Regions from separate parts of the Brevibacillus sp. GCM10020057 genome, predicted to be linked through region 2. Evidence: a T-box and tRNA genes for the amino acid it is inferred to sense, from the RefSeq annotation. Region 2 holds a T-box; the other holds one or more tRNA genes.
What was found. The T-box of region 2 lies ahead of serS (serine--tRNA ligase). A T-box ahead of a tRNA ligase gene usually reads a tRNA of that ligase, here a tRNA-Ser.
Positions count from the first base shown of each region.

Region 1: it encodes a tRNA-Ser, which carries the amino acid that the T-box ahead of serS (serine--tRNA ligase) is inferred to sense. The anticodon was not compared.

Region 1 is NZ_JBHUJW010000043.1:1,109,622-1,125,585, reverse strand. It holds gene gabT (4-aminobutyrate--2-oxoglutarate transaminase) at 1-241, shown strand, start outside; gene ACFSO0_RS19245 (aldehyde dehydrogenase family protein) at 257-1,675, shown strand; tRNA gene ACFSO0_RS19240 (tRNA-Ser) at 1,860-1,948, shown strand; gene ACFSO0_RS19235 (acyl-CoA synthetase) at 2,482-4,053, shown strand; gene ACFSO0_RS19230 (exo-beta-N-acetylmuramidase NamZ domain-containing protein) at 4,146-6,260, opposite strand; gene ACFSO0_RS19225 (copper amine oxidase N-terminal domain-containing protein) at 6,538-7,317, shown strand; gene ACFSO0_RS19220 (sporulation protein) at 7,382-8,005, shown strand; gene ACFSO0_RS19215 (AfsR/SARP family transcriptional regulator) at 8,126-11,326, shown strand; gene ACFSO0_RS19210 (TetR/AcrR family transcriptional regulator) at 11,458-12,036, shown strand; gene ACFSO0_RS19205 (HlyD family secretion protein) at 12,092-13,282, shown strand; gene ACFSO0_RS19200 (ABC transporter permease) at 13,275-14,450, shown strand; gene ACFSO0_RS19195 (DUF3907 family protein) at 14,546-15,058, shown strand; gene ACFSO0_RS19190 (S8 family peptidase) at 15,089-15,964, opposite strand, start outside.
Region 2 is NZ_JBHUJW010000028.1:752-16,715, reverse strand. It holds gene nagE (N-acetylglucosamine-specific PTS transporter subunit IIBC) at 1-440, shown strand, start outside; gene ACFSO0_RS09105 (winged helix-turn-helix transcriptional regulator) at 571-906, opposite strand; gene spoIIP (stage II sporulation protein P) at 1,262-3,160, opposite strand; gene ACFSO0_RS09095 (hypothetical protein) at 3,500-3,691, opposite strand; gene ACFSO0_RS09090 (hypothetical protein) at 3,721-4,902, opposite strand; tRNA gene ACFSO0_RS09085 (tRNA-Arg) at 5,121-5,197, opposite strand; gene aceA (isocitrate lyase) at 5,453-6,742, opposite strand; gene aceB (malate synthase A) at 6,833-8,443, opposite strand; gene serS (serine--tRNA ligase) at 8,862-10,142, opposite strand; T-box leader at 10,196-10,417, opposite strand; gene pdxT (pyridoxal 5'-phosphate synthase glutaminase subunit PdxT) at 10,613-11,188, opposite strand; gene pdxS (pyridoxal 5'-phosphate synthase lyase subunit PdxS) at 11,199-12,083, opposite strand; gene ACFSO0_RS09055 (D-alanyl-D-alanine carboxypeptidase family protein) at 12,249-13,556, opposite strand; gene guaB (IMP dehydrogenase) at 13,745-15,205, opposite strand; gene ACFSO0_RS09045 (YaaC family protein) at 15,372-15,964, shown strand, end outside.

The DNA of each region.
Region 1 (15,964 bases), on a different contig from region 2:
TGGCGCGATGTGCGCGATCGAGCTGGTGAAGGACAAAGCGAGCAAGGAGCCGAATAAAGAGCTGACGGCAAAAATCGTGCAGGCTTGCTATCAAAACGGCCTGGTCGTCATGTCTGCCGGTTTGTACAGCAATGTGATCCGCATTCTTTCTCCGCTGGTCATCACGGATGAGCAGCTGGAGGAAGGCTTGAGCGTGCTGGAAAATGTCCTGTCCGGGCTGTGCACGCCGAATCGCCAATAGAAGGGGGAGTTGGCCATGAAGAAACAATGCTTTATCGGCGGTAGGTGGGTGCCGACAGCCGAGTACGCCGCGTTGTATGCTCCTTATAGCGGCGAGGAAATCGCCCAAATCCCGCTGGCGGACGCCGAGACGGTGAAAAAGGCGATAGACGCTGCCGAAGAAGCTGCGGCAGTCATGCGCCGGATGCCTGCCTATCAGCGGGCGGCGATTCTGGAAAAAATCTCTCGCCTGATGGATGAAAGACTGGAGGAGGCCGCCAGAATCATCGCGCTGGAAGCCGGCAAGCCGATCAAGACGGCGAGGGGCGAGGTGATCCGCACCATACAGACCTACAAGTTCGCAGCCGAGGAAGCGAAGCGCATTCACGGGGAGACGCTGTCGCTGGATGCAGCGATCGGAGGGGAAGGCAGACTGGCTTACACCGTGCGCGAGCCGCTCGGGGTGGTCGGCGCGATTACGCCGTTTAACTTCCCGATGAACCTCGTGGCGCACAAGGTAGGGCCAGCATTGGCTGCAGGCAATGCCGTCGTCCTGAAACCGGCTTCCCAAACGCCGCTGTCTGCCTTTTTCCTGGCCGAGATCGCTGAGCAGGCAGGAGTGCCCGCTGGCGCATTGAACGTGGTGACAGGAAGCGGCGCGTCCGTCGGCGACCTCTTGGTGACCGACCCGCGCGTAAAAGCGCTGACCTTCACCGGAAGTCCTGCCGTCGGGATCGACATCCGCAACCGCGCAGGACTGAAACGGGTGACGCTGGAGCTCGGCTCGAACTCGGCGGTCATCATCGACCGCGACGTCAATCTCGACGAGGTCATTCCCCGCTGTATCTTCGGCGCTTTTGCCTACTCCGGACAAGTGTGCATTTCCGTCCAGCGCATTTACGTTGTCAAAGAACGCTTTGCGGAGTTCGTCAGCAAGTTCGTGGCAGAGACGAAAAAGCTGCGCGGGGGAGATTCCTTGTCCGAGGACGCAGACTATTCCGCCATGATCAGCCCGCGTGAGACGGAGCGAGCTGTTGCCTGGATCGAAGAAGCGAAGCAGCAGGGGGCTCGCGTGGAGTGCGGCGGAGAAGTGGTTGGACGCATGCTGCAGCCGACGGTCTTGACCGGGGTGCCCGCAGAGGCAAAGGTGTCTTGCCAGGAAGTGTTTGGACCTGTAGTGCTGGTCAACGCGGTCGAATCCGTCCAGGAGGCAATCGCGCTCGTCAACGACTCCCGCTACGGCCTGCAGGCAGGGATCTACACGAACAACCTTGGCCTCGCCCTGCAAGCCGCCGACGAGCTGCATGTCGGCGGAGTGATGATCAACGATATTCCTACTTTCCGCGTGGACCATATGCCGTACGGAGGCGTCAAGGAAAGCGGGATGGGACGCGAAGGGGTCAAGTATGCAATCGAGGAGCTGACCGAGCTGAAGCTTGTCGTGCTGAAAAAGTAGACCGATTCGCCTGAGAAGCGCCTGGCTGCCGCTCCCCCGGAGAGGAGCCAGGCCATACTTGTTCAGACCAAGAATGGAACAGAATACCCGATCCCGTACAAGTGCAGTGTCGCATTTTCCAATCTGTGGAGCGAACTTGTCAGCTACCGGATCGCTGTGCTATACTAAGACTTGTTCAAAATGTGGAGGGATACCGAAGTGGTCATAACGGGGCGGTCTTGAAAACCGTTAGAGTGCAAGCTCACGCGGGTTCGAATCCTGCTCCCTCCGCCATACTTTTCGCAGATATACGTTCCGTTCGGGGAGGCCACTGTGCTTTCCCAGCGGGACGTTTTTGATTTTGTCCGCCTTACCGGAAAATGCGTAAAACTCCCTCTGATTCCATCATTTACTTGTGGAACCAGCAGTTCTCTGGATGCATAATGGGTTTGTAAGGAAATCATCATCTAGTACAAACATTTGGGGAACTTGCGGCGGACGAATCTGTGCAGAGAGTCGCCGCTATTTTTTTGCCTGTACCTTGGGCTTGTGTGTCCAGTCGTGCAAGGATTTGCGGGCGGCTTTTTCGGCAGTGCTGCGGCAGGGCACCGTATTTTTCCTGAAAATCCAGCAACATCAATGTCGATGAATCTTTCATAATGGTATATCCTGTACGTAAGGACTCGATTGTTTCTTGGGGCCCCGCGGCAGCTTCAATAATGCAGACGAAGCTGCCGTCTTTTTTGCTCTAAAATATCAGAAAATAAATACAATACAGATAATTGTTGCTATACTAGAAGAAAAAACTGGTAGGGGGCATGCGACCGATGATCGAAGCCAAAAGGGTCAGGAGAAATACGCTGGGGGACATTTTGCGGCGAAGTCATGCAAGGTATCCCGACAAAACCGCGTTGCGATTTGAGGAGGAAGTGCTTACATACCGCGAACTGGATCGCATCGTCAACCGGACTGCGAATGCCCTGATCGCAATGGGACTGCAAAAAGGTGAGCGGGCGGCTGTCCTGTCCCGCAACTCCATGGACTTTGTCATCCTCAATTTTGCCTTGGCCAAGGCAGGCATTATCATGGTACCGATCAACTTCATGCTGAACAAGGACGACGTGGCGTTTATCCTGGGGCATGCGGAAGCGGCTGCCGTCTTTGCCGCGCCCGAATTTCGCGAAATTGCCGAACAGGCTGTCGTATTGTCGGGGGTAGCGCCTCGGCTCAAGTCGCTCATTTCCAGGCCAGCTGCCCGGACAGGGGAATGGCTGCCGCTTCGCGAGCTGATCGCGGGCGCGAGCGACGACGAGCCAGATGTCGACCTCGACGACGAGGATGTCGCCCATATATTGTACACCAGCGGCACGGAATCCAGGCCAAAAGGGGTCATGCTCACCCACAAGAGCATCATCTCCGAATATGTCAGCACGATTATCGACGGCGACATGAAGGCGGATGACGTAGCCGTTCACGCGCTGCCGCTGTTCCACAGCGCCCAGCTGCACTGCTTTTTGGGGCCATACATTTATTTGGGGGGAAGCGGTATCATTCTGGAGCAGGCGACTCCGGCACTGCTGCTGGAGGCGGTGGAGGCCCTCCAGGCGACCCAGCTGTTTTGCCCGCCGACGGTCTGGATTGCGCTGCTGCGTTCGCCTGATTTTGCCTCGCGCAATCTTGGTTCCTTGAAGAAATGCTATTACGGTGCGGCGATCATGCCTGTCGAAGTGCTGAAGGAGCTGAATCAGCGACTGCCCAATGCACGGTTCTACAACTTCTACGGCCAGACGGAGGTAGCTCCGCTCGCCACGGTGCTTGGGCCGGATGAGCAGATCCGCAAGGCGGGTTCGGCCGGGAAGCCTGCCCTCAATGTGGAGACGAAAATCGTGGACGACGAAGGAAACGAAGTGCCGCGCGGCAGCATCGGCGAAATCGTACACCGGACCAGCCACGCCATGATCGGCTACTACCGCGATCCGGAAAAGACGCAGGCCGCCTTTTTCGGCGGATGGTTCCACAGCGGAGATTTGGGGATCATGGACGAGGAAGGATACATTACCGTAGTCGACCGGAAAAAAGATATGATCAAGTCAGGGGGAGAAAACATAGCGAGCCGGGAAGTGGAGGAAGTGATCTACCTGCATCCGAAGGTGTCCGAGGCAGCGGTCATCGGCATTCCACATCCGTACTGGATCGAAGCGGTTACGGCAGTCGTCGTGCCGAAAGCAGGCGAGGTCTTGACCGAGGAGGAGATACTCGTTTTTTGCAAGGAGCGGCTCTCCACCTTCAAGGCGCCGAAATACGTCGTGATCGCCGACAATTTGCCGCGCAATCCGAGCGGAAAAATTTTGAAACGGGAGCTGCGCCAACGCTATGAGGTTCTCGCCACGCAGCAATAAAAAAGCAAACCAATAAAAAATCGAAACAGAAAAATCCCGCTCGACGGTCTGGATGGCCGGGAGCGGACTTTTTACGTGCAGCAGGTGAGCCATTATTTGACGGTGGATACCGTCGGATGGTCGGGCCGGATGACGTCGAACCGGTAGCCTTTGGACTTCAGGAAGGTAATGATCTCCGGCAGCGCCTGGGCAGTAGGAGACTTGGTGCTTGAGTCGTGCATCAGGATGACGATTTCTTTCTGGTTCTTCACTTGCTGCTTGATGTTGGCGATTGCGCTGGCAGCAGTGTATTTGTTGCTTCTCGCGTCTCCGTTGGTCACATTCCAGTCGATGAAGATGTAGTGGCGATTGGCCGCTTCCGCCTTGATGGCATTCATCACGGGATTGGCGAGGCTGTACTGCTTGGCGTCCTGATACTTGTGGCTGACCGTATTCGTACTGCCGCCGGGATAGCGGAACAGGGTCGGTTTGATCCCCGACGCTTTTTCGATCAGCTGGTTTCCCTTTTCCAGATCGGCGAAAAATGCCTCCTTGGTTTTGTACACGATGCTGTAATCGTGAGAGTAGGTATGTCCGCCGATCGCGTGCCCTTCGGCAACAGTGCGCTTGAGAATGGCTTCATGTCCCGGAACATTGCGTCCGACGATAAAGAACGTTGCCTTGATTCCGAATTTTTTCAATGTATCGAGCACGTGCGGCGTCACGGCAGATGGTCCGTCGTCAAAGGTCAGATACGCCACCTTGTCTGTTGCAGGTTTGGCAACAGGCGGCTTGACGGCTGGCTTGCCTGCGGGCGGCTTGGCAGCTGGCTGTGCCGGTTTGACCGCAGTCGGCGCCGGTGTTGCACCAGACTGAGCGGGTTTGGCTCCCGGAGTTGCTGGAGCGGTGCCAGGTTGAGCAGGTTTTGTTCCGGTCTGCACTGGTTTGTCACTTGGCTGCACGGGATTGGCCTCTCCCTTCGCGCCCGCCTGCGGCACAGCAGCAGCCTTGCTCTTGATCGGCAGCAGCGGCAGATATGGCTCGTCACCGTAGATCAGGTACGGTTTGCGCAGCTCTTTGAATGCAGCAAGCTGATCGGCGTAGAGGGCTTCCAGGTCTTGCGGACTCTTTTCCTGCGCCAGCGCTTCGCTGATTTTTGCGGCTCCCATCGTCCGGTCCAAGAGCGAAATTTCCGTGTCCGTGCTCTGGGGAACGGGGAAGTGGCCAAGCTGCCGCGCATAAGCCAGGATGTACATGCCCGTTTTGACCGGGTTGTACAGATGGACATTCATGATTTGCAGCTTCACTCCCCCAGCGCCATTGCGGGTGTCGGGCAAGAATACCACCCCTGGCAAGAGGCTGGCATTGAGAGCATCCGCAAAGCGGTTGGCATCGATCCCTTCGCCGCCGATCCAGGAAAAGTCGTCAGCGACCAAAAGAGAGGTCCCGTCGGCGATGCCTGTTGCCAGGGAATCAAACACGGCCGGCAATGTCCCGAGCTGCGGCGCATTCGGCGTCCATGCAAGACCCGTCTCCTGATACAGCATCGCGCGGGTATAGCCCTGCATGGGGACGACAGTCAGGTCTGCACCGATGTTGCGGTTGAAGAACAGAGCCAGCTCCCCGATGGTCATGCCGTGGGCAAGAGGCAGTGTGTCAGGTCCGATGGAGGAGCGAAGCGGCGCTTCCAGTACAGGGCCGTCGACCAGCTGCCCTCCCAGCGGATTGGGACGATCCAGAACGATGACCGGTTTGCCCTGTTTTGCTGCGGCTGACAGGCAATCGTACAGGTTCGTAATGTAAGGGTTCGTGCGTGCCCCGGTATCTTGCAGGTCGACGAGCAGCACATCCACATGTTCAAACACATCCGAGGGCTCCTTCTTCGCTGCGTTCCAATCGTAAACGGGGATGCCGTATACAGGGTGGATGGAAGGAGTCACCTCCTGGCTGGCAGGGGTCTTGCCGTCAAGGCCGTATTCAGGGGCGATGAGGGCTGCGAGCGTGACGCTGCGATCGCGTCGAAGTTGGTCGATCGTACTCGTTCCCTGGCTGTTAACGCCGGTCTGGTTTGTCAGCAGGCCGACTTTCTTGCCTTCGATCAAGGAGTGGAATTGCTCGAACAGCACATCGCTGCCTAGTTGGATGGCAGCTGTGTTCGCGGAACTTCCGCCCGGAGGAATCATGCAAAAAATAAGTGCGAGGATGAGGAAAGGAATTATTTTTTTCATCGTCTTTGCCTCTTTCAAATGAAAAATGACAGCGGTGTATGTTCATTGTAACGGTTTTTGTCTGCATGTTGGTTTCATTTTTGTAACAATTTGAAAATAGTTCAAAGGGCATAGTTCGACAGGAGTCGGAAATCCAGTTTTTTCCATTTGTCTGCTGCCGGGACAGCTCTTACAATGGGCGTTGCGTCTGTTTCTTGCAGTCGGATCGCTTGCATCGGCCAACTACCTATAGTAGATTTAGAAACGTGCGAATCTTTTTTGAAAAGGAGTGGACCAAATGCTAAAAAAATTAGCCTCGCTCGTCCTGACCATCGCGCTCGTGCCAGCAGCCGCTTTCTCTGCTTCCGCCGCTGCGGCGCCAGCTGCGATTAAGGTGGAATACAACCAAAAGGCGATTGCATTCCCAGACCAAAAGCCGGTGATCCGCGAGAGCCGTACTTTGGTGCCGATCCGTCCGATCGCAGAAACCCTTGGCTTTGATGTCGAATGGAACGAACAAACACGGACAGTGACGATCAACAAAGGCACGAACAACGTCCGCCTGGTCGTGACACAAAAAATCGCCAGGAAAAACGGACAAACCATCAATCTGGACGTCCCGGCGCAAATCATCAACCAGCGCACCATGGTGCCCGTCCGTTTTATCGCAGAAGCGCTCGATTACAAAGTAGACTGGAATCAGGCTTCCCAGACTGTACTGATTTCGGACATGCCATCCGCAGAGAACACAGCGACAACCGAAACGCCAAAAGACAACACCACGGTGCAAAAGCCGGATACATCGGCAAATGAAGCCAAGCTGATCGACCGTTCCACAGTGAAAGGAAAAACGTTTGCCATCGCTACGATCGGTCTGTACCGGGTCAGCGGACAAGTGGAGCCGGGCAGCGATCTCGTCATCACGCTGGAGGACAAGTCCTTTGAAGTAGAGGTCAATTCCGACGGTACGTTTGAATTCAATCACGACACGTACGACGGCATCCGCACCTTTACGCTGAAAGCCGAAAAAGACGGTAAGCAAGACGTGTACGAAGGCGAATTTGTCAGCAATAATTAGGAAAGCGTTTCGTGAGTAAGAACACCTCCTGCACAACACACTATGTGCAAGGAGGTGTTTTTTGTTGAGGCGAATTCAGGCGGGGATATGTGCTGCATTGCTGCTCGCAGGCTCACTGGCAGGTTGTTCTCCAAACAAAGAACAAGGCGCGGAGGACAAAAACGGGAACCAGGCGAAGTTCGAATCGTTCGGAATCAACTATCGCAACGACAATGCCGGCATGGATAAGGGGCCGGCCGCGATGATCAGCCAAAAGTACATGCATCAGCGCGAGCCCCATCTGGTCTCTTTGCTGGAAAGACATGCGGAAAAAATTCCCGGCGTGGTCGACATCAAAGTGCTGGCGTTCAAGGACACGCTGCTGGTCGGGGTCCTGCCGCTCGACACGCCAAAGCCGGATGAAGTGAATCCAAAACCGTCGATCCCGCACACGCCGGGCGCTATCATCCGCAACGACAACGGCCATACGGATGCGCTGCAAAAACGCGTGGTCGACCGGATGAGGGTGCGGCTGCAGACCGAAACCCGCTACAACATCATGTACGTCTCGACAAATCGCGCGCTTTACGACAGGATTGCGGATTTGCACGAGCGGATCATGCGCGGCGAGCCGGTCAGCAACGAGGAATTTCAAGTGCTGATCAACGACATGGGCTACACGCACAAAGGGTACAACCTGGTTGACTGACGAAGCTCCACCTGGACGTCCGGGTGGGCTTTTTGTCGTTTGCGCCTGTCGAGGCAGGAAATTCGGGCGAAAAGAGGGAAATAAAGAAGGAGAGAAGGAGAACGGCGAGGAGTGCAATTCATGAAAACACCGCAGATTTCGATCACCAAAATCACCCCGCCCAGACCGAAGCCGTACGTGCTGCGGCGTCCCACCCTGGCCAAAAAGCTGCGTCTGTTGGCGCACGTCCCGTTTTGCGTGGTACACGCAGCGACCGGCTACGGAAAAACGACGTCCGTTGCGGCGTACCTGGGTGATGCCCGGCTCGAATCCAGCTGGTATTTCGTGGACGAAGCAGATGGGGAACTGGCTGTTTTTTTGCACGGCCTTGTGGAAAGTATGCGGCGAGTTCATCCGGGGTTCGGCCAGTCGCTCCTAAGCAGCCTAAGCGAAGCTGCTTTTGGGGAGCTGGACCCTCATCGTATGGCAGAGCTGTTCGTCAGAGATTGGCTGCAGCTAAATGCAGACCGCGATCATTTGCTCGTATTGGATGATTTTCATGGGATACCAAAGGAAGGTCCTGTCGAAGCATTTGTCAGGAGACTGACAGGGCAGCTTCCCCATCATCTGAAGCTGATGATCCTGACGCGGCACCGATTGGTCTGGCCGGAGCTGGAGTTGTGGAAAGCGCGTGGGGAGTGCCTGTCTGTGGACACAGCGGATTTGACCTTTTCCCGCGAAGACAGCGAAGCGCTTTTTCAGGATGAGTACGACGTCTGGCTGACCGCGGAGGAGTGGGACCGCGTGGATCAAGTGACGCGGGGCTGGGCCCAGTCGCTGCGTTTTCTGGGCGAGAAGATAGCGAGCGGAACCTCTGTCGCAGACAGCCTGCGTGATTTGACCCGCCTGGTGCATTTGCTCGAGGCAGAAGTGTGGAATCGGCTGGAGGAGGGGGCGCAGCAGTTTTTGATGAAATGCGCCGTACTTGAACAGTTTGAAGAAGCAGATTGCCTGCAGATTATCGGGGAGAACGGCGTGGAGCAACTGGCGCAGGCCAACCAGCAAAATCTGTTCCTGCTGCCAGGCGCAAGCGGCACCTACTCCTTTCACCCGCTGTTCCAGCGTCTGCTGGCGAGCAAGCTGGCTTCGCACAGCGAGCTGTATGGACAGGTGAACGAAACTGCCGCGCTCTGGTATCGGAGCAAAGGAGAGGAAGGCAAGGCGTTCGAGCATTTGCAGCACGCGGAAAAATGGGGTGTTCTGGGAGAGTGGCTCTGCCAGTCATCCGAGCGTTTGCTGACGGACGGGAAACTGGATGTCCTGTACCATTGGATCACGCTGCTGCCGGACGCGGTCAAGGAGGAGAAGCACTGGCTCTGGTTTTATCAGGCAGAGGTGGAGCGCTATCGCTGTCATTACGTCAAGTCGTTTCGCTCGTACCAGCGTTTTCTCGATCTGTGCGCTGGCAAGCACGATCTGGTCGGACAATGCCGCGGACTGGAAGGGATGGCCCGCGTCCATCTCGACAGCGTCCAGGGCGACCGGGCGGAGACGTTGCTCAAGCAGGCGATCGCGCTCCTGCCACCTGCCGAGCAGGGACAGGAAATGGCCCCGCGCCTCTACCGGGTGCTGGCAGAAATCTACACCAACCGGGGAGACGCGAAGCAGGCGGCGGAATGGTACAAAAAAAGCCAGGAGCTGGAGCAAATGACAGAGGTGGAGCTGGAGTCGCGCCTGCTGTTTCGGACGGGCAGGCTGCAGTCTTCCATACAGCTCTTGGAAAAGAAATCGCTCGCGGAGCGCACTCTCCATCCCAAGCTGACTCGCTCCTATCGGGAAACGTCGCTGCTGCTCGCCTTTGTCTACGCGCTGAACGGAGATTGGGAGCGGGGCTGGCAAGCGGCGGAGACGGCGATCGAGCTGGGACGGGCGGCTCATTCGCCGTTCGTGGAGGCAAACGGCTACGTGCGCAAAGCCCATGCCGCGCTGATCGGTCAGCGGCTGCCCGCAGAAGAGATTCGCCAGCTCTACGAAAAAGGGCTGACGATGATGGAAGAGCTTCAGTCGACGCGCGGAAAGTCCGAGACGCTGCTCGGGCTGACGCTGCTCCACGGACGGGAAAAGGCGCTCGATCTCGCGCTGCAGTACGGGGAGAGAGGCAAGCAAGAGACGGAAGCGATGCAGGACGACTGGCTGAACAGCCTGGTGCGCATGGCGATCGGGATCGCCTACGCCGTATACGGCAGGGATAATGAGGCACAGGAAGTGTTCCGCGACTGTGCAGAGCGGCTTAGCCGATGCGGAGACAGCTTCGGCGTCGTGACCTGCCAGCTGTGGCTCAGTTTTTTGGCGTACCGCAGCAAGCAGTGGGATCTTTTCGTGCCGGCTGTCACCCAGGCGCTGTCGCTCATGCAATCCGGAGAGTACGACTTTCTCCTGCAGCGCCCGACCATGCTCACGCCGCAGGACGTCCAGCAACTCATGCCCGTCCTGCTTGAAGCGCAGCGGCGCCAGGTTTTCCCGGATTACGTCTCGCAGCTGCTGAACGATCTGGGCTTGCAAAACGTGACCTTCCATCCCGGGTATACGCTGCGAATCCAGACATTGGGACAGTTCCGTGTCTGGCTGGGCGAACACGAGCTTAGCGAAAAAGCGTGGCAGCGCGGCACGGCCAAGCTGTTGTTCCAGCTCTTGTTGACCAGAAGGCAGCATCTGCTGGCGCGGGAAGAGATCATAAACAGGCTGTGGGCAGACAGTGACGAGGAATCTGCCATCCGCGACTTCAAGGTGGCGCTGAACGCCCTGAACAAGGCGCTGGAGCCCAATCGCACGGCGCGGGCCGAGACGTTTTTCATCCAGCGGCACGGCAGCTCCTACGGATTTAACCTCGCATCGGGCTATCATATCGATGTCGAGGAGTTCGAGAAGCTGGTAACGGACGGCTTCGCCCAGGAAGACCCGGCGCAGGCGGCTGTCCTGCTGGAAAAAGGACTGACGTACTACCAGGGCGACTACCTGCCGGAGTGCCGCTACGACGACTGGTGCGTGGAGGAGCGGGAGCGTCTGCAGGCGCTGTTCCTGCGCGGAGCGGAAAAGCTGGCGAAAATCCGGCTGGAGGATGGACGGCTGGAGGACGTGATTCGCTGGTGCGAGGCGATCCTTAGGGTTGACGACTGTTGGGAGGAAGCGTACCGGCTGCTGATGACCGCCTATTACCGGCAGAACAATCGCAAGCAGGCGATTCGCTGGTACGAGAAATGCGTGGCCAAATTGCAGGAGCAGCTCGGTGTAAAGCCGCTGCCGGCTACGCAGGAGACGTACCGGGCCATCATGACGAGATAAGACCGCGACGCTGCGGTCTTTTTTTCTGCCCGCAAAGGATAACAGTGGCCGTCTTGACAAGACCAGGCAGTGGATTTACACTGTTTTTGTACTGACTAGTCAGTTCAAATAACCGGAGGAGGACGGATGTGATGTCCATTTCCAAAAAAGACCAGATTGCACAGGGGGCATTGACTGCCTTCTCCCAATTCGGATTCAGCGAAACCTCGATGGATCAGATCGCGGAAGTGTCGCAGGTCGCCAAGGGGACGCTCTACTACCATTTTTCCACCAAGGAAGAGCTGTTTTTGTACGTCATTGAAAAAGGCGTGAAGATGCTGATTTACCATGTCGACAGTGTCATGCAAAAGGAAGAGCTGTCATTGGAAGACCGCATGATGAGTGTGTTGGATGAGCATCTTCGCTTCTTTTCCGAGAACCAGGAGCTTTGCTTTCTGCTGCTTAGCTTCTTTACCGGCGACGAACAGCGGGATCAGATGGTCGGCAGACTGTTGACCGGATATTTTGAGACGATGGAAAACTACATGACCGATTTGCAGCAAAAAGGCTACATTCGGGCCGATGCGGAAATTCGCACGCTCGCCTCTGCCTTGTTCGGCATGATCGGCTTTACCGTCCTGCGCAAGCAATTTCGCAAGGAACCGCTGCAAAGCGAGGCGGGCAGGCTGACGCTGCGCAATATGCTGGCAGGCATCTTGCGAAAACAATGACTTTGTTGGGGCAAGTGCACGGATTGACAATCACAGAAAAAAGAGGGGTTACCAGATGAAAAAACGGGCATGGATCGGGGTAGCTGGCTTCGTAGCCGGCATCGCAGTATTGGGAACGGCCTTGTTCGGGCCGGGAGCAGGGAATGTCTCCGGACAGCGGGCAGACAAAATCTCAGGTGTGATCGAGGGGACGGAGATCGACCTGTCCTTCAAGATGGGGGGTTCCATCGAGCAACTGACGGTAGCAGAGGGCGATGAGGTGAAAGCCGGGCAGCTCCTCGCCACGCTGAACAGCGAAGAGCTGCTGGCGAAAAAGGAGCAGGCAGAAGCGGCCTACCGTCTGGCCCAGGTCAAACTGGAGCAGGCGAAAAAAGGCGTGTCCCTGACTGACAATACGAACGAGGCGCAGATCGAACAGGCGCAGGCGGTCGTCAGCTCGGCCCAGGCGCAGCTCGAAGCGAACAAGAACGGAGCGCGCGCGGAGGAGATCACCCAACTCAAAGCGAAAGTGCAGGCGACCGAAACGGCGAAGCAGATCGCCGCATCCAATCTGCAGCGGATGGAGAAGCTGCTCGCGGAAGGGGCGGTGCCGCAGGTAAATGTCGATGAAGCCCGGATGCAGTACGAGCAGGCGGCGGCGGAATACAAAGCTGCCACCGAATCGCTGAAAATGGCGCAGTCCGGCGCGCGCCGCGAGCAGGTAGACGCTGCGCAGGCACAGCTCGATCAGGCGAAGGCCGCTTACAATCAGGCGGTAGCGGCGAAAGGGCAGGTCGGTTTGAAGGAGCTGGACGTAAAGCAGGCTGAGGCAGGCGTGCAGCAGGCAAAAGGCGCGCTGGCCGAGATCGAGGCGTATTTGCACAATGCGAAGCTGACCGCGCCCGCTGACGGGATCGTCAAGTCGGTAGCCGTGCAAAAAGGCGAGCTGGTGGCGCAAGGCTTTACAGTCCTGACCATCCAGACGAAAGCAGACAACTTCGTGAAATTTTACGTCAATGAATACGCGCTGTCTTCCGTCAAGGCAGGCGATACGGTCAAACTGTACGTGCCGGCTCTGAAGCGCGATGTGGAAGCGAAAGTGGCCACCGTGGCGCCTGCGGCTGACTTTGCCGTGAAAAAAGCGACGCAGGAGCTGGGCGACCGCGACATCCGCTCCTTCCAGGTGAAAATGCTCGTCGCAGATGCAGATTTGCGACCCGGCCTTACGGTAGAGTGGAACATCGAAGGGGCTGATAGCGGTGAATAATTTCTCCCGCCTCTTTTGGGGCGAATGGCAAAACCTATTTACCAACAAAACCATTCGCAACATCATTTTCATCGTTCCGCTGCTGTACTTGACATTGTTCGGCTTCCTTTACGGGGAGAAAAAAGTGATGCACATCCCCACGGTAATGGTCGACGCAGACCAGACAGAGCTGAGTCGGGAGCTGTACCGCGCCTTTGAGGCTGACCAGACGTTTGCGATCAGCGCCATCGTCGGGACAGAGGAAGAAGCGATGAAGCAGATCGATCAAGGCGAGGCGAACGTCGCCCTGATCATCCCGGCTGATCTGGAGAAGAACGTCAAGGCAGGAAGGGAAGCCGAGGTGCTGACGGTCATCGACGGCAGCAACATGATGATCTCCAACACGGCAGTACGGGCCGCGAATACAGTCGTCAAGTCGGTCTCTGCAGGGGCGACGCTCAAGAAGCTGGAGGCGCACGGCGGCTGGGGGGAGGAAGGGAAGAACCTGTACACTGGCATCGACTACCGCTACCGTGTGCTGTACAATCCGACGTTCAGCTACATGTCCTTTATGGTGTTCGGCCTGGCCGGAACCGTATTGCAGCAAGTCCTGTTTCTGGGCATTGCGATCTCCGTCACCCAGCAAAAAGAGGCGGGCACCTGGCGTAACACGATGGAAAACTACAGCTTCTGGGCGATTACCGCAAGCAAGCTGCTGCCGTATTTCCTGGCAGGAACGCTCAACATGTTCCTTGGCTTTACGCTGCTGCTGAAGGTGTTCGGCATCCCGTACTACGGCAGCACCGTGCATCTCATGCTCGTCGCCAGCGCGTTCAATCTGGCGGTCCTGTCCATCGGGTATGCGATCTCGTTTTTCTCCAAGGACCAGCTGCAGGCGACGCAAATCGCCATGCTCATCGCCGTTCCTTCCTTTATGCTGTCCGGCTTTACCTGGCCGTTCATATCGATGCCGGCTGGGGTGGAGGCGATTGGAAAATCTTTACCGCTGACCTATTTTCTGCATGGCGTGAGGGAAATTTTAACCAAGGGACACGGACTTGCGCAAGTCTCCTCCGATATGCTCGTCCTCTGCCTGATGGCCGTTCTGGGTCTGTTCGCAGCCTATCTCACCTACCTTGGGCAAACGAGAAAGAAAACGTCCCCTGCGCGTGAATCGGCGGCGGTTTAGAGGGAAATTTGTAGAAAAGAAAAGCTTGTGCGATAAAGAAATTTCCCTTTATACTTACTAAAAAAGGCAGATTCTTCTAACGCAAGGGGGACATTATGTCAACGACTCATCTGAAACAATTGTGCGAAGTGACATACACCAAGTTGAAAAAGGTAAGCATGGAATTGGAACGCTACTTGAACCAGGTGACCTTGTCGAGTCTCGTTTCTCAGTCCGGTGATCCGGAAGAGTATGAAACTTACTACCGCAGTTATTTATCCGACCTGCGCCATCTGCTTGTATACTGCGAAAATGCGTACGACAGGCTGGGGGTATCCCTTCGCCGGGCGCGATTCAATGAGGAGTTTGCCGAAGAAGTGTTATATCAGGTGTACCATACTTGTATTCATAACTTTTACTACCCTAAAGGCGAGGTCTACGACGAGGACGGGCGCTATTCCTATACCGGAAAAGATGCGATCATTTTCCGCAAGAAGGTCACACCGGAGCTGCAGCAATTGACGTTGTCGCTGGCGAAGGTATTTGAACAAATGCGGGATGATTTGCAATATTACGAGACGGACTACATTGCCAAAAAACAGATGCAAACCGAACAAGCACAGGCGTAGCTGCCCGTGCTTGTTTTTTTCTGCCCGCCGTCACTCGAAACCAAAGCGCAGGCGCAGCAAAAACTTGTTTAGCAAGCCGCCGATCGTAGCGGGCGGCTGCTCGGTATTGGCCGGCTCCGTGTGCAGCTGCTTGAGCGTGTTGTTCACGTCGATCATGCCGTAGCCGTACAGTTGGTCGTGGCCTGGCGGGCCAAGGTCTTCCGCAGATTTGCGGATCAGCTCCATCACATCGCTGTTTTTCATGTCGGGGTGGACAGAGCGCACCAGTGCAGCCAGAGCCGCGACGTGCGGACACGCCATGGACGTGCCGGACAAGGAGGCGTAGTCGTTGTCAATGTACGTGCTGGGGATGTCCACGCCCGGTGCGGCGACGTCGACATAATCGCCGAAGTTGGAGAAGTCTGCCCGTTCCTTGAGGTGATCCACTGCCGCCACGGACAAGACTTCCTCGTAGGCAGCGGGGTAGCTCGGCTGGTCGGACGCGTCATTTCCCGAAGCGGCGACCATGACCACATTATGGTCGTAGGCATAACGGCAGGCTTCTTTCAGAACGGCGGAAGATGTATAGTTGCCGACGCTCAGGTTGATGACCTCGGCTCCGTGATCTGTCGCCCAATAGATGCCTCGGGCAATGTCGACGGCAGAGCCTGACCCGTCCGCACCGATGGCTTTGATCGGCATCAGCTTGCTTTTCCAGGTCATGCCGGCAATCCCGTCCCTGTTGTTCGTTCGGGCAGCGATAATGCCGGATACATGTGTGCCGTGGCCGTTGTCATCCTGGGGCTTGTCGTTGTCTTCGAGCACGTTGTAGCCTTTCACGAGCTTGCCTTTGAACTCCGGGTGATTCATGTCCACGCCGGTATCGACTACCGCGACGATGACATCGTTGCTGCCTTCGCTTACATC
Region 2 (15,964 bases):
ACGGCTTTGGCTTCTCCGCCGGCCTGATCGACTACGCGCTGAACTTCCCGCTTTCCACCAACGCATGGCTGATCATTCCGATCGGTCTGGTGTTCGCCGTCGTCTACTACTTCCTCTTCCGCATCCTGATCGTGAAGATGAACATCAAGACGCCGGGACGCGAAGACGACGATGTCAACGCCGGCACAACAGGAGGATCGAACACCATGCAGGATAAAGCCCAAAAGGTACTTGACCTCATCGGCGGCAAAGAAAACATCGTCACTGTCGATGCGTGCATCACACGTCTGCGCCTCGTGCTCAAGGATGACAAGATCGTCAATGAAAAAGGGCTGAAGGAACTCGGTGCAGCCGGTGTCATGAAGCTCGGCCAAGGCAGCGTGCAAGTGGTCTTTGGCACCCAGTCCGAACTGCTCAAAGACGAGATCAAAAAGCTGTAAGTCCTTCACAAAGCAGAATGGCCCGGTAACGGTGTAAGCCGTACCGGGCTATTTTTATTACAGTCGCAAAAACCAGCTGCGAGCTGCGGTATCGTTCGCTGTTTGTGGCAGGCGGCTTTTTCTTGTCGCATCATTCTGTCGCTGTTTTTGACTCCAGCTCGATCCATGTCTGAGACCAGGCTTCAATTCCTTTGAGTACAGGTTCCAGAGCCAACCCCATCTCCGTCAAGGAATACTCCACCCGCACCGGTGCACAGTCCGTGAACACTTGCCGATGCACAAGACCTTCCTTCTCGAGATCCTTCAACCGCTCCGAGAGAAGCCTCCCACTGACCGGCAGCGCTCCTTCCAGTGCACAAAATCGCTGCGGCCCCGCCAGCAGCTGATACAAGATAAGCCCTGTCCACCGTTTTCCCAGCAGTTGCATGCCTTTTTCAAACCTGGGACAGAGTGAGGACTGTTTCATCAAAATCACCTCGTTATCCATTTCAGTATAACTCTCTTTCTCCCATCCTTCAAAAAAGAATGCGCAAGTGCTGCCCTGCCCGTACAGTTTCTTGCGTCCGGGAATCGGCAGGAAGAAGACTATTGACTTCGATATATTGGGGGCTCCTGGCTGAACAGTCTGATACATTTTTCAGCCTGACATCCTGGCCGCAGGTTCCCCTTTTTCTCTACAGGCTCCCTTCTCTCGCATATGCGGATGAAGGGAGCTTTTTTGCATCATGGAAAAAGCCCCGCCATACTTCTGACTGAGCTTTGAAAACAGCGGCAAGACAATCCCGGTCGCCCAGTACCGGCTTTTCCGGGTCTTTTGCCTGCTACTTGAGCGCCACTTGCGATTCCAGCATGTAGTTCACGAACACATCGGCAAAAGCCTCTGCCGTATTGTAGCACTCCTCCAGCGTGTTGTTCGTGCCGCCAAACTCCAACAGCAGGCTGCCCTGGGATACGGACTGGTTGTACACACCGTTTCCTTCGTTGGTTCCCTTCAAAATGACTCCCCGCGACAATCCGGGATAAGCAGCCTCTAGCCGGGCGTGCAGGATTTCCGCCAGCTTCTTGTTTTCCTGATAAGTCGGGTTGGCTGTCCCGATGACGAACAAAATGCGTGAATACGTCTTGCCGTTCAAGGTGATTGCGACCTTGCTGCGCGGCTCATCGCTGTCCCGGTGAATATCGAAAATGTATTTCAGGTTCGGGCTGGCGGACGCTGCTGCCATGACTGCCTTGTACGATTCCGTATAGGACATGGCGTAGCTTTTCTTTTGCTCTGCCAGCTTCTGCGCGAAGTCATCCTGATTGACCATCGCCGCGATGCCTTTGCCGTTCAACAGTTCCCCCAGCCGCTTTCCGACCAGCGTTATGTTGATTTCCGGGTCATCTACGGAGCTGCCTTGGGTATTTCGCGCGACATTGCGCCAAGACTCCCGGTTATGCGTGTGGTAAATGTACACGGATTCGTTCCCGACCATGCCCTGGTTGTAGCCGATAGGGGCCGTTCCGGAGCCGTTCGGGGACAAGCCGCCTGTACTGCCCGTACTTCCCGCACTGCCCACTGGTGCGATCTTCTCCACAATCCATCCCGCGATGTAGGCAGTCGTATTGTCCGGCCTGCGGATCAAATACCAGTCGCCTTCCTCTTGCACGATGGGAAAGACTTGTCCAGGCTGAACGATCCCCACGACGGGATAGGTCGTGCCAGGGCCGCTCCGCAGATTCGTGTCGGCATTTTTCACGCGGATGGACGCTGCCGGGGATGCGGTGTCCAGAGTTGCAGTCTCTGGTGATACGTCCGGCTGCGGCGGCGCGGCGCTGTCAATGGTGGAGTTGTTCTGCTCGCTGCTGTCCTGCTGCACGTTCTCGATGGCGAAGTTTCCCTGCATGGCGTTCTCCTGCGCCACCGGATTGTACAGGTACGAATACGTTCCGTTGTAGTAGATGGAGTACCAGCCGTCTGCATACCCGTAATAGCTGACCGTCGTACCCGCGTCGAGCTGCCCGATGACTGTCGCCAGAAAGTCCGGTGCCGTGTATACTTCATGCCCTTCGGTTAAGACGATCGTTCCCGCACTGTGGCCATCGAAGGAGCCGTTTGGCCATTCGGGTGCTGCAGGGACTGGCGTGGGTGTTGGTGTCGATGATGTTGGTATGGCAGATGTGGACGCTGGCGTTGCTGCTGGCGTCGTCGGCACGGACGATGACGGCGTTGGCACCGGCGTGGCTGCCGGTTTTGGCGCAGGTGCGCTCGTCTCGGACAAGTACCGCGCATTCACCCAGCCGCTCGCTTTGTCAGACAGCTTGATTTGCGCCCAATCCCCTTGTTTTTTCAATTGCAGGAATACGCCGTTTTGATCGATGATCTGCAAGATTTGCGCAGTTGCGTTCGGTTCGGCCCGCACATTCAGCATGCCGACATTGCTTTTGACGTACTTGATCTGCGGAATGTCCAGCTTCTTGACGTATTTGTTATTGATCCAGCCAGCCGTGCCATTGGCGAGCTTCACTTGTGTCCAATCTTTTTGTTCCTGCACGATCGGCAGTCGCATCGACTTGGCAATCATCCCAACGATCTGGGTAGTTGCATCCGGACCGCTGCGGACATTCAGCTGATCGACCGCAACCTCCACATGGGTAGCCGCTTGGGCAAATGGCGGGGGCATCAGGAAAGGAGTCAACAAGCAAACAGCTAACAAGCCGGTTCTGATACGCATTCGCATGGCCCTCGTTCCCCTCGTTTTGTTTGTCTTCCCGATTTGGAAAAAGTAACTGATAAGTAGTTCTTGATGGTCCAACATTTTCCTCCGTACTGCGACATCTTTTCCTCGAGGCATGGAAAGGATTGTCGACCCGGCCCGTTTGCTTGCGTGCTTCGGCTCCGGCCGGTCCGGAAATAAAAATACACCCCAGGAATGTCCCTGTGGTGCCTGCTTCAATCGATCGCTCATCTACAAGTATCAGCCCGCCAATCAGCCGGAGCCTTGCGATTCGCCCGCTTTCATCCCGTCCCTTTTTACGGCTCCCTCTCCCATCAGACAGCCCTCAACGCTTGCCGGCAGTCATCTGCGGCCATTTCTCCACAGCATGTAAATATTCGCGAGCGAAGTCACGACCAGTATCCCCAATAAAACGTTCGTCACGACCAGCGTTTTCGTCAACGCGTAAATCGGCTCGTTGACCGTCGCCACGACCTGCAGCAGCTTGCCCGGAAGCCCGTTGATCGCGTCGATGATCCCTTGAAAATACTGCACTCCGGAAACCTCCCTATACCATTGCTAATCTACTCATGGAAGAGAATGAGCTCATTTTTGGATGGATCAAAATCCGTTAACCCAGTCCCTATCTTGTTTGAAGAGTTTTCTAACAAATTGTAATAAAAAATTTCACTAGTTCTAAATCTGTTGGTAATAACATACTTCAAGTTGCCCGTAATGATTCTTTCATCCGGTGAAGTAATAAAAATTGTTTTTTCACTCTCCAAGTCGAGTAGAACCTGTTTCCCCTCATGTTCATTCATGAGGAAGTAGCGTCCATCCGACTGTACTACTCTGTTTTCTACCCCTTTTACAGTATGCTTCCTGTGAATTTGTCCAGAAGCAATCTCCATGATTTCCGTGTTGTTATGGGCGAAATTGTATCTGCCATAAAAAATTCGACCATTAGCGTTCATCATAGAGAAGGCACTTTCGCTCTTACATGAATCCAGGATCGAGTCGATTCCGATTGGTATTTCCCTTTTTACCATACTAATGAACTTGTTTATTTCTATACAAATGATGCTCTCATTTCCATCCAGACTCTTATCAAGACTATTTTTATTACGCACCCGATAAGCTCTTCTTTTTTCTGATACAGTGCATCTTCCCGTTTTCAAATAGAGACAGGTTTCTCCGTTATATTTTTGGATATACAATTGATCCAACCTGCAAAACAAATCATTATTGCCCAATATATTCGGTATCTGATAAAGCCTCTTTTCGGCACTATCTAACAGTAATACTTGGGAAAAAATCGAAGCGTTAGAATCATCACTGACATTCGGCAACGCAACAATACAAAAGCGTTCATCAATACCATATAATTCAGTATTCGTTATATCTGAATCTCCAATATGTGACCCACTTTTGTCCTCCATATTTATTGAACAGACAAATGTGTTCTTAAATGTATCACAGTCGAAGTTATAAAATTCTATGTTAACTTCATGATTTTTCCATTCCGTTGAGGCATAGTACATCACATGCTTGCCACTATCGTGATTACTTACAATACCAACAGGTTTTGTAAAAGACCACTCAGCAAACTCATTGGAAAGTACATGGTATTTTACAATCTTATCGAAATGCATTTCTTCATTCTGCATGTTTTTGCGCACCAGAAAAACGATACGATCCTCTAAACTTAGCATCGACGGAACAATGCTATCGTTTTCAAATCCTCGTACATGAACCACTCGAATCATACATTCGCCTCCAAACTATAGGCTCGACACCACTTTACGCCGTCAACCCATCGCGCGCGTTGATAACAATACTATTAATACCATTTATTTGTAAACCACATTTTTTGCCTTGTAACTGGCGAACGAGAAATGTTGTCGACTGGTTGTTTCCGTGATAAACGAAAACACGGCTCTCTGGAAATCAGAGAACCGCGTCGTAGAAAGGTTTTGAAGCTGTATGGCGTCCCCGAGAGGATTCGAACCTCCGACCTACAGTTTAGGAAACCGTTGCTCTATCCTGCTGAGCTACGGGGACATAGGTATTGGGCTGGAAAGCGTTTTTCCGCTGCCTGCCTCCTTCATTATTATATTCAGTTCCCCCGCTTTTGGCAAACAGTCGTGCAACCCAATGCCTGCGCCCCTCACCTCCCCCGCTGTCCCGGCTCCCTTCTTTCCCCCTCCGTGTCCCAAGCCGTGCCCGCTTGCGGTCGCCACTCGCTTCCCTCCCAAAAAGGAACCGGAAGCGATTGCTCCCGGTCCTTGGTGTTGTCTTTATTAGTCTGATAAAGATTTACTGATGAGCGAACTGCTCTTCCTCGGTAGAGCCGGTCAGAGCTGTCGTGGAGGAAGTGCCGCCGGCGATGACCTGAGCGACTTCGTCGAAATAGCCGGTGCCTACCTCGCGCTGATGGCGGGTTGCCGTGTAGCCGTACTGCTCGCTCGCGAACTCTGCCTGCTGCAACTCGGAGTAGGCAGCCATGCCGCGGTCGCGGTAGCCTCTTGCCAGCTCGAACATGCCGTAGTTCAACGCGTGGAAGCCAGCCAGCGTGACGAATTGGAACTTGTAGCCCATCTCGCCCAGCTCTTCCTGGAAGCGCGCGATCGTTTCCTCGTCGAGCTTTTTCTTCCAGTTGAACGACGGGGAGCAGTTGTAGGCGAGCAGCTTGCCCGGAAACTTCGCGTGGATGGCTTCGGCAAAGCGGCGTGCTTCCTCTAGGTTCGGCTCGGACGTCTCGCACCAGATCAGGTCCGCATACGGCGCGTACGCAAGGCCGCGGGCGATGGCAGCATCCAGACCGCCGCGCAGGCGGAAGAATCCTTCTGGCGTGCGCTCGCCGGTGAGGAACGGCTGATCCTGCTCGTCGATGTCGCTGGTAATGAGGAAGGCGCCGTTCGCGTCGGTGCGGGCCACAATGATCGTCGGGACACCCATGACATCTGCCGCGAAACGGGCGGCAATCAGGTTGCGGACGGCTGCCTGCGTCGGGATGAGCACCTTGCCGCCCATATGGCCGCATTTTTTCTCGGAAGCGAGCTGGTCCTCGAAGTGCACCCCTGCCGCCCCCGCTTCAATCATGCTTTTCATCAGCTCAAATACGTTCAGCGGACCGCCAAAGCCGGCTTCTGCGTCAGCTACAATCGGCGCGAACCAATACGTATCGGTGCGGCCCTCCGACTGGTCGATCTGATCGGCGCGCTGCAACGCCTGGTTGATGCGCTTGACGACGTGGGGCACGCTGTTGGCCGGATAAAGACTTTGATCCGGGTACATTTGTCCGGAGAGATTGGCGTCCGCCGCAACCTGCCAGCCGCTCAAATAGATGGCCTTCAGTCCTGCCTTTACTTGCTGGATCGCCTGGTTCCCGGTCAGAGCACCTAATGCCTTGATGTGATGCTCGGTGTGCAGCAGATGCCACAGCCTTTCTGCCCCCAGCTTTGCGAGTGTATGCTCGATATGGACGGTGCCGCGCAGACGGACGACATCCTCTGCGGTATACGGACGGGTAATGCCTTGAAAACGCTCGGTTTCCCAGCTTTTCTCCACCTGTTGGATCGCTTCCTGTTTGTTTGCTTTGCTCATTTTCGTTTCCCCCACTCGTTTTTTTATATTGGAATTGAAATGAAACACGCACTCAGCAGCCCTCGACCGGGTCTCGTCCCTATGCTGTCCCTATGAGAGGTAGTGATAGCCGGGAACCGTCAAAAAGTCTTCAAATTCATCTGCGGTAACCAGCTGCAGGAACAGCTGCCCGGCGAGCGGAAACTTGCTGGTCCCGTATCGCTCTGCTCCCATTGCTGTTTTCAGTGCCTGCAGCTCTTCCGTCAGCCACTGCTTGACCAACGCTTCCGTCACTTTGCGTCCATCCTGCAGGATACCTTGGGGATGGCGAATCCACTGCCACACTTGGGCACGGGAAATTTCCGCAGTCGCCGCGTCCTCCATCAGGTTGTTGATGGGAACAGCACCGTAGCCGCGCAGCCAAGCCTCCATATACTGCAGACCGACGCTGATATTCGTGCGGACGCCTTCCTCTGTGATCTCACCCTCTGGTACAGCCAGCAGGTCTTCGGCCGTCACGTGAACGTCCTCCCGTTTGTACCAGATTTGATTCGGCTCTCTCATCAGGCGGTTAAACACTTCCATCGCCACCGGGACCAACGCAGGGTGCGCGACCCATGTGCCGTCGTGCCCGTCGTACGCTTCCCGCTCCTTGTCCGCGCGCACCTTGGCGATCGCCTCATCGTTTTTGGCCGGGTCGTTCTTGACCGGGATTTGCGCCGCCATGCCGCCGATGCACGGAGCCTGCCGTCTGTGACACGTTTTTACGGCCAGCGACGTGTACGCTCTCATGAAAGGAACCGTCATCGTCACCTGGGCGCGGTCCGGAGTAATGACATGCGGCTGATTGCGCAACTTTTTAATGTAGCTGAAGATGTAATCCCAACGCCCACAGTTCAGTCCGGCGCTGTGTTCGCGCAGTTCGTACAAGATTTCATCCATTTCAAAAGCAGCCAGGATTGTCTCGATCAGCACCGTCGCCCGAATCGTCCCCCGCGGAATGTTCAGCTCATCCTGGGCGAACACGAATACGTCGTTCCACAGACGCGCTTCCAGATGGCTTTCCAGCTTCGGGAGGTAAAAATAAGGGCCGGTTCCATTGGCGATGAGCGCATGGACGTTATGGTAAAAGTACAGCCCGAAGTCGAGCAGGCTGCCGGAGATCGGTCTGCTATCGAGCGTGATGTGCTTTTCGTCCAGATGCCAGCCGCGCGGACGCACAATCAGCACAGCCGTTTTCTCGGCCAGCGCGTACTTTTTGCCTTCCGGACTGGTGTAGGTGATGTTGCGGCGCACTGCGTCCTTCATGTTGATCTGTCCCTGTATCGTGTTTTCCCAAGTGGGGGAGTTCGCGTCCTCAAAGTCTGCCATGAACATTCGCGCCCCGGAGTTCAAAGCGTTGATGACCATTTTCCGATCGCCCGCAGGTCCTGTAATTTCCACCCGACGGTCCAGCAAGTCCGCAGGCAAAGGAGCGACCGTCCAGTCTCCTTCGCGGACCGCAGCTGTCTGGGGCAAAAAATCCGGCAGCTCGCCTGCATCGATTTTCAGCTGCCGCTCCTGACGCAACGCCAGCAATTGCTGCCGTCTGTCGCCAAACTTCTGTTCCAGCTTGAGGATAAACTGGATGGCTTCCGGTGTGAGAATGTCGCTAAAACCTTCCCGCATGTCTCCGGTAATGCTAAGTTCAAGCGGAGAGTGATTCGTAGGAATTGTACTCAAGATAGCTCCTCCTCCATCAGAAAACATTATTATGATACAGATTCAATTAATTGTTTGTATTATAGTACAGATAGAGCAAAAAAAATGGTTCTACTCCTGATACCCGCTCCCACTGCAATGGCTGCAGCTCACATGGCCATCGCCCAAGCAATAGTGGCAAGCCGCCCCATTTTCATCATGACCTACTCCCCCACATCTCGTGCACGTAAGTTCGCCGTTTCCCTCACAACGGTTGCAGTTCATTTCCATTCCCTCCACATCTGTATTAAAACAATTTTCTAAATATTTGCCTTTATTATATAACAGCAACTAATACAGTGCAACATATTTTTTAAATTTTCCCATTCTGTACTACAACACAAAAAAAAAAACAGCCCTTGTCCCGTAGGCACAAAGGCTGTCTGTTGAATCGGTTCTGTTATTTCGGAGCGATTTTGTCTACGCCGCCCATATACGGACGAAGCACTTCCGGAATGACGATCGTTCCGTCTGCTTCCTGATAGTTTTCCAAGATCGCGGCAACGGTACGGCCAATCGCAAGACCGGAGCCGTTTAGAGTATGCACGAATTCCGGCTTCGATTTGCTGTCGCGGCGGAAGCGAATATTCGCGCGGCGCGCCTGGAAGTCTTCAAAGTTCGAGCACGACGAGATTTCCCGGTACGTGTTGTTGCTCGGCATCCATACTTCGAGGTCGAACTTCTTGGCGGCAGTGAAGCCCAAATCGCCGGTGCACATGCTCAAGACGCGGTATGGCAAGCCCAGCAGCTGGAGTACCTTCTCCGCATTTTTCACCAGTTTGTCCAGTTCCTCATACGAATCTTCCGGTTTGGTGAATTTGACCAGCTCGACCTTGTTGAACTGGTGCTGGCGAATCAGCCCGCGCGTATCGCGGCCGGCCGAGCCCGCCTCCGAACGGAAACATGCGCTGTACGCCGCATAGTAGCGCGGCAAGTCTGCCGCATCCAGAATTTCATCACGGTGCATGTTGGTGACAGGAACTTCAGCCGTCGGGATCAGGAAGTAATCCGGACCATCCAGCTTGAATGCGTCCTCTTCAAACTTCGGCAGTTGCCCGGTCCCCGTCATGCTCGTGCGGTTGACGATGTACGGCGGAATCACTTCTTCGTAGCCGTGTTCGTTCGTATGCAGATCGAGCATGAAGTTCATCAGGGCGCGCTCCAGGCGGGCACCCAATCCTTTGTAAAACACAAACCGGCTCCCCGTCACCTTTGCCGCTGTTTCAAAATCGAGAATGCCTGCCTGGCTGGCCAGATCCCAATGCGGTTTCGGCTCAAAACCAAAGTTGCGCGGCTCTCCCCACGTCCATGCGACCACATTGTCGTCCTCGGACGTTCCGATCGGCGTGCTCTCGTGCGGCAGGTTTGGCAGACTCAGCAAAATTTGTTCCAGCTGCTCATCCAGCTGGCGCAGCTCTTCGTCGAGCACTTTGATGCGGTCATTTACTTCTTTCATTTCTGCAATCAGGTGATCCGCGTTTTCCTTGTTGCGCTTCAGCACCGCTACTTGCTCGGATACTGTATTGCGTTTGTTTTTCAACGCATCGGCTTCCTGAATCACCTGGCGTCTTTTTTCATCTACCTCGGCGAATTGGTCCAGCGCCGAAATATCTTCATTGCGATGTGCCAAGCGCCGTCTGACTTCCTCCAGATCCTGGCGCAATACTTTTACGTCCAACATGTCTGAATCCCTCCGAATCGAATGTGAAAAAAATAAAAAACACCCGTCCCCTGGTAAGGGACGAGTGTTGGATACCCGCGTTGCCACCCTCGTTGACACATGCGCCCAAACGGTTCGCATCTGTCCACTCTTCCGTCGTAACGGGACGGTGCCGGACAAAGTTTATCCTTTGCCACTCCGAGATGGATTCCTTCGCACACCGGTTCGGTTTGCACCCACCACCGACTCTCTAGGCCAGGCTCTTGCGAAGTACTTGTTCTCATCATTGCGTTCTGTCATTCACTCTTGCTTCTATTGTTAACTGTACTACAGGTTCTATACCTGTGTAAAGGGCGGCTGTCGCGATTGCAGCTTGTTTTCCTGCCGGGTACGCTTGCGGATGGATGCTTCCAAAGCAAAACGGCATCACAAAGGATGCCGTAGCGAGACTTGTTTTCGTTTGGCGGCAAAGCTTTTTGCCTGTACCGCCCCTAGCTGCGGTACTCTTTCACCATCTCGAGAAAGTATTGATGCAGGCGATGATCGTCCGTCAATTCCGGATGGAACGCTGCCGCTAAATAATGCCCTTCTCTTGCGGCCACGATCTTCTCTTCGTACTTCGCCAGCACTTGCCCATTTTCTCCGACTTCCATGATATAGGGGGCGCGGATGAAAACGGCGGGGTAATCAGCAGCGACACCCGCTACCGGCAAGTTGACCTCGAAGCTATCCTTTTGCCGGCCAAATGCGTTGCGTTCGACCTTGATGTCCATCAGGCCGAGGTGGCAATCGTCCTGTCCGTTGATCTGCTTCGCCAGGAGAATGGCTCCGGCGCATGTGCCGAAGATCGGCTTTTTCGCTTCGCCAAACTGGCGGATGGCTTCCATGAAGCCGTATTTGTGCATGAGCTTGCTGATCGTCGTACTCTCTCCGCCCGGGATGACCAGCCCGTCCAAATCGTCCAGCTCTTCCACTTTTTTGACGGCAACGGCTGTCGCTCCGGCCGCTTCCAGCATGCGTACATGTTCCGCTACCGCGCCTTGCAAGGCCAGTACACCGATTTTCATAGCGCTCACCTTACCAACCGCGCTCTTGCATGCGGTCTGCTTCGCGAATTTTGGAGATTTCGATGCCTGTCATGGCGCTGCCCAGTCCTTTGGAGACGCGGGCAATCAGCTCGTAATCGTCGTAGTGGGCCGTCGCTTCCACGATCGCGCGGGCGAATTTCTCCGGATTTTCCGATTTGAAAATACCGGAACCGACGAACACGCCATCGGAGCCGAGATGCATCATCAGGGCAGCATCCGCAGGAGTCGCTACGCCGCCTGCTGCAAAGTTCACGACTGGCAGCTTCCCGGTTTTGTGTACCTGCTCCAGCAGTTCGTACGGAGCGCCCAGGTTTTTCGCTTCCGCCATCAGCTCGTCGTAGGACATCGCCTGTACTTTGCGAATCTGCGCCATCATCGTGCGCATATGGCGAACGGCTTCCACGATGTTTCCGGTCCCTGGCTCCCCTTTTGTGCGAATCATCGACGCTCCTTCACCGATACGGCGCAGCGCTTCGCCAAGGTCGCGGGCGCCACATACGAACGGAACGGTGAATTCTTTTTTATTGATATGGTACAAGTCATCCGCAGGAGTCAACACTTCGCTCTCGTCGAGGTAATCGACACCCAAAGATTCCAGAACACGCGCTTCCACGAAATGACCGATACGCGCTTTTGCCATCACCGGAATGGACACAGCCTTGAGCACTTCTTCAACGATGCTAAGATCAGCCATCCGCGCTACCCCGCCGGCTGCACGAATGTCAGAAGGAACGCGCTCCAGTGCCATGACAGCAACCGCACCAGCCGCCTCAGCGATCTTCGCTTGCTCGGCATTCACAACGTCCATGATGACGCCGCCCTTTTGCATTTCAGCCATACCTTTTTTTACGCGGGATGTTCCTACCTGTACCATCTTGTTTCCCCCTATATCTAAAAGTATCTCCACAACTGTTCTGTGGTGTTATGGTTCATTGTTAAGGTCATTGTAAACGAAAGATACCGAGAAAAACAACCCCTTTTTCTCAACCCCAGAAAAAAGCAAAATCCCCGCCTCGCTAAGAGATGGGGATCAGCCTGTTTACTTTCCGGTTGCGCTGCTGAACAGGTTGCTGAAAAATTGAATGATGCTGCGGAAGAACAGACGAATCCAGCTGCCTTCTTCGACCTCCTGGCTCGCTACGAGATCGACGCCTGCTTTTTCGGCATCTTCCGGCTGCAGATAATCGCTGTCCTTGGTTCCTTCTTCTTTCAGAACGAGCTTACCAATCACCTGACCTTGCTTGATCGGCGCCGTCAGTTCCTGGAAGGTCACAGTCGGGGTGAACTTCGCTTCGGAACCAATCTTGGTTAGCATGTTTACCTGGTTGCCGGTAACAGCGCCGACTTCCAGTTCTACACCGTTTTTCACAGGTGCGGTCTCAAAACCTTTGACCGTCGCACCCTTGTCCAACTGCTTGGTCAGCTTGAAGTTGCTGAAGCCGTAGTCGAACAGCTTTTTCGTCTCCACAAAACGCTTCGTTTCACTTTCCGTACCCATGACGACGGAGATCAGGCGCATGTTGTCGCGCGTCGCCGTTCCGGTAAAGCAGTAGCCTGCTGCCTGGGTGTAGCCCGTTTTCAAGCCGTCGACGCCAGGGTAATAGTTGTTCAGGTCAGGCAGCATCCAGTTGTAGTTTGCTTTTTTCAATTGGTCCGGTTTTCCTTCGCGGAACGTCAGTCGGGGAATTTTCGATACCTCGAGCGCTTCCGGGAAATCGCGGATCAATGCACGGGCGAGAATGGCCGAGTCGCGGGCGGACATCAGGTTTTCTACCTGGTCTGTCTGCACGGAGTACGGACCGAGCTCATTGGCCGGCAAACCGGTGGAGGTCACAAAGGAGGTGTTGGTCATGCCCAGCTCTTTTGCCTTCTGATTCATCATCTGCACGAAGTTGGCCTCGCTGCCGGCTACTTTTTCTGCGAGCAAAACTGTCGCATCGTTGGCCGAAACGACAGCCATTGCCTTGTACAGCTCTCTGACCGTAAAAGACTCGCCTGCATTCAAATAAACACCGGACGCATCCGAGATTTTCGCCACGTAAAAGGCGTATTCACTGACCGGAACCTGCTCGTCCCAGCTGATTTTCTTTTGCTTGACCGCTTCTTGCACGAGATATTCGGACATCATTTTACTCATGCTGGCAGGAGGCAGTGGTACATCCGGATTGATGCTGTACAAAATTTTACCCGTTGATGCCTCTAAGAGAATGGCAGATTTGGCTGCCAGTTGTAGGTCGGCTGCAGGTGCTGCCTCGGCCTTTGACGCAGTTCCTCCCATTGCTGTAGCGAACACAGCGACAGAAAGGAACAGGCCCGTCAAGCGCTTCGTCCATGTCTTTCGTTTCATTAGATTCTCTCACTCTCCCGTTTCTGTCGATAGCTTTTCTCGTTACATGCACACACCAATTCCAGTTTACCATAGTTAGCGGGTGCGCTTGAAGTTTGTTTCCAGCTGTAATTGATAGCAAAGTGCAGAAAAAACCCCCTCAATCCAGAAGGAAAAAGGGGGTTAGGTCCAGAGAACTAAATGGTTTACTAGGAAATTGAGTAGTTTGGAGCCTCTTTGGTGATTTGGACGTCATGCGGATGGCTCTCACGAAGTCCCGCGCCCGTGATGCGTACAAACTGCGCGTTTTCGATCAGATCGTTAATCGTTTTCGCACCGCAATAGCCCATGCCGGCGCGCAGACCACCGATCATCTGGAACGTGACATCAGCCAATGGCCCTTTGTAAGGAACGCGGCCTTCGATCCCTTCCGGAACCAGCTTCTGTGCGTTTTCCTGGAAGTAGCGGTCTTTGCTTCCCGCTTTCATCGCCCCGATGGAGCCCATGCCGCGGTATACCTTGAAGCGACGGCCTTGGTAGATCTCGAATTCTCCCGGACTTTCTTCCGTTCCGGCAAACAGGCTTCCGATCATGATGGCAGAGGCGCCAGCGCCAATCGCTTTTGGCAAATCGCCGGAGTATTTAATGCCTCCGTCGGCAATAATTGGAATATTGTACTGCCGTGCCACGCGGGCGCAATCGTAAATCGCCGTAATTTGCGGCACCCCGATACCGGCTACGACGCGGGTAGTACAAATGGAACCCGGTCCAATCCCTACTTTTACCACAGATGCCCCTGCTTCAATCAGATCGCGGGTAGCCTCACCGGTAGCTACGTTTCCGGCCACGATCGTCAGGTCAGGATAGGCTTTGCGGATTTCTTTTACGGTCTCGATCACACCGCGGGAATGTCCGTGTGCCGTATCGACGACCAGTACGTCCACACCGGCTTTTACCAGAGCGGCAGCACGGTCAAATGTATCGCTGGAAACCCCCACCGCAGCACCGCACAGCAGGCGTCCTTGTGCGTCTTTGGCAGCATTCGGGTATTGGATGGCTTTTTCGATATCTTTGATCGTGATCAGACCCATCAGGACATTGTTCTCGTCCACCAACGGCAGTTTCTCGATCTTGTGCTTTTGCAGGATCGCTTCTGCCTGTTGCAGCGTCGTTCCCACTGGGGCAGTCACGAGGTTGTCCTTGGTCATGACTTCACGAATCGGTGTGGAGAAATCATGCACAAAGCGCAGGTCGCGGTTGGTCAAAATCCCGATCAAATGCTTGCCTTCATCCACGATCGGCACACCGGAAATCCGGTATTTGCCCATGAGCGCATCCGCATCCGCTACCGTATGATCTTGCGTCAGGGAAAACGGGTTGGTAATGACACCGCTCTCCGAACGTTTTACGCGGTCGACTTCACTTGCTTGCTGCTCGATGGACATATTCTTGTGGATAATCCCGATACCACCCTGACGTGCCATGGCGATGGCCATCGCAGATTCCGTTACCGTATCCATGCCGGCACTGATCAAGGGAATGTTCAAGGTAACCGAATCGCTCAACTTCGTTTTCAGGTCTACATCCCGCGGCAAAACTTCAGACTTCGCCGGTATGAGCAATACGTCGTCAAACGTTAATCCTTCTTTTACAAATTTATCTTCCCGCACTGCAGTAAGCTCCTCTCGGTGATAGTTTTAGACAGTTTAGCAAATGCCTTAATTTACTGTCAAGAATCGCATTCAACGTTCGTGTATAGAATGAATTATACAGATAAATCAAAAAATACCCTGTTCTAATTAACCGTTTTACGAAAATTACTGAAGGTGGATACTTATGCATAGCGCCTGGAAAACCCTTCGATTTTTGGAAACAGAACCTACTTCCCGAAAGTTTTTGGCTGCCTGCTACGAGAAAATGGGGCTGGAGCATTCTGACCGTCTGGCCTTTCAGCAAAGCACTCGCTTTCTTTATTTATGGAAGCAGGCCAGACATTTTTATGCGACGGCTGAAGCTGCCGAGCTATCCGTTCAACCGTTGCTGCTGTTTTATGGCTGTACACACCTGCTGAAAGGAATGCTGTTGACGCGTGACGCCGCCTATCCGCAAAACAGCCGTATGCTGCAGCATGGAGTCACTACGCGTAAGCTGAAGCGGAGCACGTATTCGCTGCTGGAGGATGAGATTCGGCCGCAAAAGGAGGGTTTTTTCGCCCACCTCGCCCATCTCTTCGATCTTTCCCCCCTGCAGGACCGGTACATTGTCCAAGACTTGTTTCTCTCCATACCAGCTATGAGCCACTCCACTGCCATGCTCACTGACACTTTGCCGCTTTGGATTTGCCTGCAGGGGAGAAACTTCGATCCGTCACGCTCTGATTCTGGCAAACTGACTGCGCACTGCGATCCGTGGCTTTCCGTCTCCTTTCC